4 regions of the Allobosea sp. GW821-FHT10B12 genome follow, and region 4 is predicted to be linked to each of the others. Evidence: riboswitches for the same ligand, from Rfam matches in the RefSeq annotation. Region 4 holds a riboswitch; each other region holds the start of a gene.
The links. Region 4 has a riboswitch for cobalamin ahead of AC07O0_RS22235 (class I SAM-dependent methyltransferase). Riboswitches for the same ligand answer to the same signal wherever they lie in the genome.
Positions count from the first base shown of each region.

Region 1 (2,189 bases), on a different contig from region 4:
CCGCTGACGATCTCGTCGAGATGAAGATCGGCGTCGAGATCGCCGATCAGATAGGTCCATTTGCCCTCGGCCGCGAGCGCGATCGTGCAGGGTCGCTTACAGACGGAGAGGCATTCGACCGGGACGACGGCGATGCCACTGCCGGCCAGGCGTTCGTCGAGCAGCGCCGCGAGGCCGATGCCCGGCTGGTCGTAGCCTTCCGGGAGATCCTCGCGCTGGCGCCGGCAGACGGTGCAGACATGGATGGTACAGCCCGGCTTCAGCCGGGCATCAGTCGCGAGGGCGAGATCGCCTTCGAACATCAAAAACGCCTCCTTGTTCTGGCGCGGTCGTCGCCGGCCGCGCGAGGCGTCAGGCCGCAGCCGTCGCGGCGCTACGACGAGCAAGCCAGGGCCAGAGCACGCCGACGACAAAGCCGGTGACGAGCCAGAGCGCGGCCTGGATGGCGAGCGAGAGCGCGGCGAAATGGGCGGCGATTTCGGCCGGCACCTTGCTTTCCGGCGCGGCCGGGTGCGGTGCGCCGATCAGGTGCGGCAGCAGCAGCGCCAGCACGGCGAGCGCCCGCGCCCAGGAGGCCTCGACGCGCAGGAAGACGAAGAGCGCGCCGGCCGTGACAACCGCCGTCAGCAGCCACCAGAGCTGGCGCTGCTGCAGCTCGGCTGCGGCCGAGCCGGGCAACTCAGGCGCCAGCCCCATTGCCGGAGCGAGACCGAAGGCAAGGAAACCGCAGATAGCCCAGGCGAGCGCCCGGCGCTGGTCGATGTGTTCGTTTGCGGCGATCATTCCGGCGAGGAGCAGTGCGGCAAAGCCGATCGCGGTACCGATCGTTACCAGGCTGGTGAAGGCGGTGCGCTGCAAGCCGTCCTGCGGCTTCCATTCATGCTCGCCGGTATGGTCCGCCCCGGCTTTCGGGTCGTTATGGGCGAGAATGATCTGGGCGTCGCCCGAGAAGGCAGCCTGCATCGGCCCCGGCTGCGACCGCAACGCCGCCTCATAGGTCTCGGCCTTGAGGATCAGCGGGGTGGTGGTGACGTGCTGGAGCGCCGAGATCAGCAACCCAGCCAGAAGCCCGGCCAGGATGCTGACCGTGAGAACACGCGTGACCATGTGCTTCCCCTCAGTGGCAGGGGAAGGCGAGGCCGTGACGGGTGTCGTGCGCCGCGTTGTGGACAGTGGACGAGGCGGCGAAGCCGACGGTGTAGATCAGCACGAAGCCGAGGATCAGCGCGGCGACGACGGCTTTCGCGCGCTCCGAAACGCTGGCCTGGCTGGTGACGGTAGCCGTATTCATCTGGTTCTCCTTGGCCACCCCACCGGCAGCCTGCTGGACGACATCGAATGACGGCAGGTCTCCTGGCTCACGGCTCGGTGTCCTGCTCCGCCTTCCCGGGGAAACCCAGTGGCCGATGGCGCAGGACGCGCCGCTTACAGTTGCGGGGGCAGCCGCGGCCTTTCACCGCGTTCCCTTTTCACCTCGTTGTCGAGGCACCGTCACCGACGATCATTAGCCACAGGCGCGGTGCTGTGCAATGCACGCGTCTATCTGAAAGCGAATGGCAGTCATGACCCGTCCCCCGCTCACACTCGTCCTCGGTGGCGCCCGTTCCGGCAAGAGCCGCCATGCCGAGGCGCTGATCGAGGCGCTGCCGGCGCCCTGGACCTATATCGCGACAGCCCAGGCCTATGACGACGAGATGCGCGCCCGCATCGCCGAGCATCGCGCCCGCCGCTCGCGTGACTGGCAGACGGTCGATGCCCCGGTGGCGCTGCCCGAGGCGATTCGCAACGCGCCGGCGGGGCAGCCGATCCTCGTCGATTGCCTGACGCTCTGGCTGACCAATCTGCTGCTCGCCGAGCGTGACATCGCGATCGCGACCGGCGAGCTCGTCGCCGCCTGCCGCGAGGCGAGCGCGCCGGTGGTGCTGGTCTCGAACGAGGTCGGGCTCGGTATCGTGCCGGACAATGCGCTCGCGCGGCGCTTCCGTGACGAGGCCGGCCGCCTGCATCAACGCCTTGCGGCGCAGGCCGGGCGCGTGGTCTTCATGGTTGCCGGATTGCCGATGCAGGTGAAGTAGCGATGGACGAAACTGACGACGCGGCCCGCCACAAGGCGAAGATGGAAAAGCGCAAGGCGGTGCAGGACGCCGAGGTCGCGGGCAAGACGCTGGAAAAGGGCCTGCTGATCGTCA
Region 1 is NZ_JBWKNL010000004.1:551,049-553,237, forward strand. Features, by position in the region: gene AC07O0_RS17270 (DUF1636 family protein) at 1-302, opposite strand, end outside; gene AC07O0_RS17275 (CbtA family protein) at 352-1,107, opposite strand; gene AC07O0_RS17280 (CbtB domain-containing protein) at 1,118-1,291, opposite strand; cobalamin riboswitch at 1,327-1,507, opposite strand; gene cobU (bifunctional adenosylcobinamide kinase/adenosylcobinamide-phosphate guanylyltransferase) at 1,563-2,075, shown strand; gene cobO (cob(I)yrinic acid a,c-diamide adenosyltransferase) at 2,078-2,189, shown strand, end outside.
Region 1: another riboswitch for cobalamin. It lies ahead of AC07O0_RS17280 (CbtB domain-containing protein); the one in region 4 lies ahead of AC07O0_RS22235 (class I SAM-dependent methyltransferase).

Region 2 (2,189 bases), 160 kb from region 4:
GCACCGGCACGCCGGAGAACGACCAGGCCCTGCTGCGCGACCTGATCACCTTCTATGCGATCTTCGAGGGCATGTGGTTCTACACCGGCTTCGCGCAGATCCTCTCGCTCGGCCGGCGCAACAAGATGGTGGGGATCGCCGAGCAGTATCAGTACATCCTGCGCGATGAGAGCATCCACCTGAACTTCGGCATCGACGTCATCAACCAGATCAAGATCGAGAACCCGCATCTCTGGACCAAGGCCTTCCAGGACGAGGTCCGCGGCATGATCCGCGATGCGGCCGAGCTCGAGGCGGCCTATGGCCGCGACACCATGCCGAGGGGCTTCCTCGGACTGAATGCCGCGCTCTGCGAGCAGTACATGCATTTCATCGCCAACCGCCGCTGCGGCCAGCTCGGCCTCACCCCCGTCTTTGCCGAGACCGAGAACCCGTTCCCCTGGATGAGCGAGGCGATGGACCTCAAGAAGGAGAAGAACTTCTTCGAGACCCGCGTCATCGAATACCAGAACGGCGGCGCGCTGAGCTGGGAATAGGCATGGCATTGAACTGGCAGCGCGATCGCACCAGTTCGATGGCGCTGATGGTGGCATTTCCGAACAGTGCTTGACGGTACGGCGCGCCCATATAGGTTGGGCCGCGATCGAGGTTCTCCGGGTTGCTCCCGGAGCTAAGAGGGAATTCGGTGAGGCGCCTTGCGCCGAAGCCGAGGCTGCCCCCGCAACTGTAAGCGGCGAGCTCTCCGCCCATCGTCCACTGGCGCATATCGCGCCGGGAAGGCCGGGCGGAAGCGGCACCGACCCGCGAGCCAGGAGACCTGCCCCGGTCGTCGAAAACGTCTTTCGGACGGGGTGTTCCGGAGCTGTGTGTCGATGGCGGCTATGTGCTCCATCCATCCACGCCGCTGCGCAGCTCTCCTGCCGTCATCTCGGGGAGCGATGAGATCCATGTTCATGCAGATTGCCGCCCGCGCCATCGCGGGGAACTTGACGGCTGAGCGCAGCCAGTCCTATCAGAAATGCAACATTGTAACAATCAAGGTTGCTTCTGTGCCGACCCTGCACCAGTTCGCTCGCCGTCTCCGACTGCCAATCGCTGGGCTCCTCGGCTCCCTCGTCGCGGGCGCGGCGTTCGCAGCACCGACGCAGTATCCGCTGACGCTGGAGAACTGTCGCGAGAGCGTGACTTTCGCCGCCCCGCCCAAACGCGTCGTCGCGATCGGGCAGACGCAGACCGAGATCCTCTACGCACTCGGCCTCGGTGACCGCGTCGTCGGCACGGCGGTCTGGTTCTCGCCGGTCGCCAAGCCCTATGAGGCGGTCAACGCCAAGGTGAAGCGCCTCGCCGACAACGATCCGAGCTTCGAGGCGGTGCTGGCGCAGGAGCCCGACCTCGTCACCGCGATGTTTGAATGGCATGTCGGGCCGAACGGCATTGTCGGCAAGCGCGACCAGTTCGCGGGGGTGAAGGTGCCGACCTACGTCTCGCCGACCGATTGCGTCGGCAAGGACAATTCCGGCGCGGGCGATGGCGTGCGCACCCAGATGTTCACGATGGAGCTGGTCTATCGCAACATCCGCGAGTTCGGACAGATCTTCGACGTCTCGGACCGCGCCGAGGCGCTCGTCGCCGAGCTGAAGGCGCGCGAAGACAAGGCGGTCGCAGCGGTCGCCAGCCTCAAGGCCAGGGACGTGCCGGTCGTGGTCTGGTTCTCCAGCCGCGACATCAAGGGCGACGGCTTCATGGCCGGCAAGAACGGCGTGCCCGCCTATATCCTGTCGAAGCTCGGCGCCCGCAACATCATCACCACCAATGAGGAATGGCCGCTGGTCGGCTGGGAGAGCATTGCCGGTGCCAATCCGGCGGTGATCGTCACGGTGAAGATGGATCGCCGTCGCTTCCCAGCCGACGACATCGAGAAGAAGCTCGACTTCCTCAAGACCGATCCCGTCGCCAGCAAGCTCGATGCGGTGAAGAACAATCGCATCGTGGTCCTCGATGTCGGGGCGACCCGCGCCGGGCTCGACACGGTCGACGGCATCGAGACGCTCGCCAAGGCGATCTCCGGCTTCGGCCTTTCCCCTTGAGTCACGCCGCCCACGGCCCGAACTGGCCGGCGCGGATCGCGATCGGGCTGGCCTCGCTCATCGCGCTCACCATCTCGGTGGCGCTGGCGGTGACGATCGGCG
Region 2 is NZ_JBWKNL010000006.1:284,096-286,284, reverse strand. Features, by position in the region: gene AC07O0_RS21450 (ribonucleotide-diphosphate reductase subunit beta) at 1-536, shown strand, start outside; cobalamin riboswitch at 630-839, shown strand; gene AC07O0_RS21445 (ABC transporter substrate-binding protein) at 1,059-2,087, shown strand; gene AC07O0_RS21440 (FecCD family ABC transporter permease) at 2,084-2,189, shown strand, end outside.
Region 2: another riboswitch for cobalamin. It lies ahead of AC07O0_RS21445 (ABC transporter substrate-binding protein); the one in region 4 lies ahead of AC07O0_RS22235 (class I SAM-dependent methyltransferase).

Region 3 (2,189 bases), 150 kb from region 4:
GCTGTGCAGCATCGAGCAGGACGGAGCGATCTGGACATGGTCAGTGCCGCGCCTGGCCGCGACCGGCTCGATCCGCGCCAGCACCTTCTCCAGATCGGTGCGCCAGATGTTGCGGCCGTCGACGACGCCGAGCGAGAGCACGAGGCCGCGCGGAGCCTTCGCCAGAACCGCGTCGAGCTGCCCGGGCGCACGGACGAGATCGAGATGCAGGCCTGCTACCGGCAGGGACACGGCGGTGTCGAGATTGTCGCCGAGCGCCCCAAAATAGGTCGTCAGCATGATCTTCAGCTGCGGCAAAGCGTGGGCGATCGTCGCATAGGTCCGGCGCAGCGCCTCGTGGGCGGCCTCGTCGAGATCGAGCACCAGGCAGGGCTCATCGATCTGCACCCACTCCGCGCCATTGGCCGAGAGCCGGCGCAGCACGTCGATATAGACCGGCAGCAGTTCGCCCAGCAGCGAAAGCGGCTCGAAGGACGGATCCTTGGCCTTGCCGAGCTTGAGGAAGGTGACCGGGCCGAGCAGAACCGGCCGCGTCTCATAACCCAGCGCCTTGGCCTCGCGGTACTCGTCGACCGGCTTCAGCGAGGCAAGCTCGAAGCGCTGCCCGGCTGCGAACTCGGGGACCATGTAGTGATAGTTGGTGTCGAACCACTTGGTCATCTCCTGGGCCGGGACGCCGTGGGAGTGCTCGTGGTCGTGATGGGCATGGCCGCAGGAAGTATGCGGCTCGGTTTCACCTTGAGAGCCGCGAGCCATGGCGAAATAGGTCCCGAGTGGCACCGGGCCGCCCTTCCAGCCGTAGATCGCTGGGATCGCCCCGACCATGACGCTGGTGTCGAGCACCTGGTCGTAGAAGGAGAAGTCGTTCGACGGGATCACCGTGATCCCTTGCGCCTTCTGCCGTGCCCAATTGGCGGCGCGCAGGCCGGCTGCGGTTTCGAGGAGAGACTTTTCGTCTGACTTTCCGGCCCAGAAGCTTTCGAGCGCGGTCTTGAGTTCGCGGCGCGGACCGATGCGCGGCGTGCCGAGAGTGGCGACATGTACTGATTGAGACATAGGCTTAACCCCAACAAGTTGGGGGCAAAGGCCATAGCGGACGCGGGACGAGGACCGGCCGGACACGGAATCCGGGCGGGGCCGCCAAGCGCACCACCGGGACACCCCGCCCGAGGACGTTCATGTTGTCGGGGCAGGTCTCCTGGCTCACGGGTCAGGGCTGCTGTCCGGCCTTCCCGGGACCTTGTCGGTCTCAGTGACGTCAATTGGACAGCAGCTCGCCGCTTACAGTTGCGGGGGCAGCGCCGGCATTTCACCGGCTTCCCTCTTAGCTCCGATGCGGCAAGCCGCGCCGGAGAACCTCGACGCAGTCAGTATGCTCACTCGGGAGCAAACGTCAACCGAGATATAAAGACATCTTTATGTCTCCATATTTTGTCGGACAGAGATATCCTCGCTTTCCACATGGGAGCGGTAAGGCGCACACGACCGATTGACAGCAACAGCACAGAGACTACTAAATCTGGTGGTCACGGTCTCTCGAATCACTGGTTCGAGGGCTAAGAGGGAAGCCGGTGAGATGCCGGCGCTGCCCCCGCAACTGTCAGCGGTGAGTTCGCGTCCATTTGAGTCACTGAGGCCGCAAGGCCTTGGGAAGACGGGCACGAGCGATGATCCGCGAGCCAGGAGACCTGCCGCGACCCTAGTTTTCGTCCTCGGGCGGGGTGTCCCGGTGGTGCGCTTGGCAGGTCGCGGCCTCGTATCGCCGCGCGCCTTCTCGACGCAACCGCTTTGGCCTTTGCCCCCAACATCTTGGGGTTGATGCCGATGTCTCTTTCTCTTGAAGCCGAGCGGCCCGCTGCTGTTCCGCCGACCGCCGTTGCTGCACCGTCCAACACCCCGGCGCACGAGCCCGGCTACCAGCTCATCCGCCGCAATGGCGCAGTGACGCCGTTCGACCCGTCGAAGATCGCGGTCGCGCTGACCAAGGCCTTCCTCGCGGTCGAAGGCTCCAGTGCCGCCGCCTCGCGTCGCATCCACGACGTCGTCGCCGAGTTGACAGAGCAGGTCGTCGCCGGATTGACCCGCCGTGCCACCACCGGCCGCACCTTCCATATCGAGGACGTGCAGGACCAGGTCGAGCTCGCGCTGATGCGCGGCGAACACCACAAGGTCGCCCGCGCCTATGTGCT
Region 3 is NZ_JBWKNL010000006.1:289,581-291,769, reverse strand. Features, by position in the region: gene metE (5-methyltetrahydropteroyltriglutamate--homocysteine S-methyltransferase) at 1-1,056, opposite strand, end outside; cobalamin riboswitch at 1,172-1,376, opposite strand; cobalamin riboswitch at 1,513-1,710, shown strand; gene AC07O0_RS21455 (ribonucleoside-diphosphate reductase subunit alpha) at 1,825-2,189, shown strand, end outside.
Region 3: another riboswitch for cobalamin. It lies ahead of metE (5-methyltetrahydropteroyltriglutamate--homocysteine S-methyltransferase); the one in region 4 lies ahead of AC07O0_RS22235 (class I SAM-dependent methyltransferase).

Region 4 (2,189 bases):
GCGAACAGGCGGCAGCGATGGAAGGCAGTCATGACAGGGTCCAGACGAGGATGGCCGAGCGGCGATGGCAGGAGAGGCGCAGGCCGCCTTCGGTCGGCACAGCCTGCTTGCTGAGATGGGCGAGGAGCTCGGGCCGGCGCGGATCGCCCGGCGCCCAGCCGAGCCGGTCGGCCTGGAAGGCTGCGAAGCCTGGCAGGTCGCGCAGCACGAGCGAGAAGGTCCAGTCGATCGCATCCATCCGGTCGGGCTGGCTGCCCCCCAGCTTCGGCAGGACGAGGTCGATGCCGGGCGTCTTGTCCTCGCCATGCCATTCCCGCGGCAGGCAGGCGGCGAGGATCAACCCTTTCGGGCCCTTCTGCGCCGGCACGGCCCAGACGATCTGGCGGCGCGCCCATTGCCGACAGCGTGCGAGGAAGGCGAGCGGATCATGGAAATAGCCGGGCATCGTCGCCGCCAGCACGGTGTCGGCGGGCGCGCAGGCGACGCGCTCGTCCTCCCAGCCGAACGGGATGACGAGGGGCCGCTCCGGTCTGAGCGCGAGGCGCGCCTGCATCACCGGCGACGGCTCGATCGCCGTCCAGGCACGGCCGGGTTCGAGCAGCGCCGAGCCGAGCTGGCCGCCCCCGGCCCCGATATCGACGAGATCGCCAATGTCCGAAGCCAGACGGCAAATGAGCGGCGCCACATGTGCCGCATAATCCGAGGTGTCGATCGCGCTGGCATAGAGCGCGAGCGGGTCGAGCGGACTGTTGTTCTGCCCGGCGGAGATAGGGAAAGCAGAGGTCATGACGCGTCTAAGCACGATATGTTATATCATTACAATACACTCGGCTTGTGAAAGGCGTGCCCGGCCCTGTTCGAGACCAGGCCTCGCAGCCTGCGCTTTCATGCATCGTCACCGTCGTCAGCCCCTCGCTGTGCGCAACAGGGCTGCTTGGGAGCGCGGCAATGACGGCGGCGGAAGCGGCCGAACATGCCAGCGATCCGCCGGACACCCCGCCCGCGCGACATCAATACGCCGTCGGGGCAGGTCTCCTGGCTCGCGGATCAGCGCTCCCGACCGTCTTCCCAGCGCGAGCGCCAGTGACGTTGTGATCGGAAACTCACCGCTTACAGTTGCGGGGGCAGCTCCGGATTGGGCGCGAACGCCGCACCGGATTCCCTCTTAGCTTCGGATCGCTCCGAAGACCTCGACGCGCATCAACCTATATGGCGCGATTGTGGCGTCAACCCAGGACGCGAGTTGTTCGAGGCCGGCAGTCGGGTGATGTTGAAACTGTCGCCGCAGGCGCTGCATTGGCGATCGGCATGATTGAGCGGCCGGCGCGGCCGCTACCTGCTCGGCGCGGGCCTTACCTTGGCGCGCGCCTGCCGCACGAGCGGCGACAGCACTGACGCATCCGCCTCGAAGCCGGTGCGGAACTCCTCGCGCATGCGCTTCGTCCAGAACTGGTTGATGTGGTCGGCGATCGCGGCGACCGCCTGCTCGTCCGGATAGGACTTGAAGAAATCGCCGATCTGGTTGGCCATGAAGGCGAGCTTGGCGAGATGCTCGCCGGCATGGTCATGGCTCATCGTTTCGGCGCTCATAACCTCTGTCATCTCGCTATGCTCTCCACGCTGTCAGCGAGGCGTCCGGCGAAGACGGTCGCGGAATCGGAACGCGCGATGCAGACCAATGTCAGGCCGAGCGCGTTCGCCCGCTCGATCGCCAGCGAGGTCGGCGCCGAGATCGCGACCAGGGTGCCGGCGCCGAAGATCGCCGTCTTCTCGACCATCTCGAAAGAGGCGCGGCTGGTGACCAGCACGAAACCGTCGCTCGCGTCATGGCCGGCGCGCAGGCGAGCGCCGATCAGCTTATCGAGGGCGTTGTGACGCCCGACATCCTCACGCACCGCCAGGATCGCGCCGCCGCGATCACACCAGGCAGCGGCATGGACCGAGCGGGTCAGGCGGTTGAGTTGCTGATGGTGGTCAAGCTCGGAGAGCGCCCTGGCGATCGCTTCCGCTGCGATCGGAGTACCCGCACGGCATGCGGCCTGCGCAGTCGGCAGATCGGTCAGGGTCTCGACGCCGCAGAGGCCGCAGGCGGTGCGGCCGGAGAGATTGCGGCGGCGCGCCAGATGCTCGCGGAAACGGCCGGGGGCCAGTTCGACGCTCGCAACAATGCCTTCGTCCTGCGGCGCCAC
Region 4 is NZ_JBWKNL010000006.1:442,513-444,701, reverse strand. Features, by position in the region: gene AC07O0_RS22240 (TonB-dependent receptor) at 1-32, opposite strand, end outside; gene AC07O0_RS22235 (class I SAM-dependent methyltransferase) at 29-787, opposite strand; cobalamin riboswitch at 1,009-1,207, opposite strand; gene AC07O0_RS22230 (formate dehydrogenase subunit delta) at 1,333-1,590, opposite strand; gene fdhD (formate dehydrogenase accessory sulfurtransferase FdhD) at 1,599-2,189, opposite strand, start outside.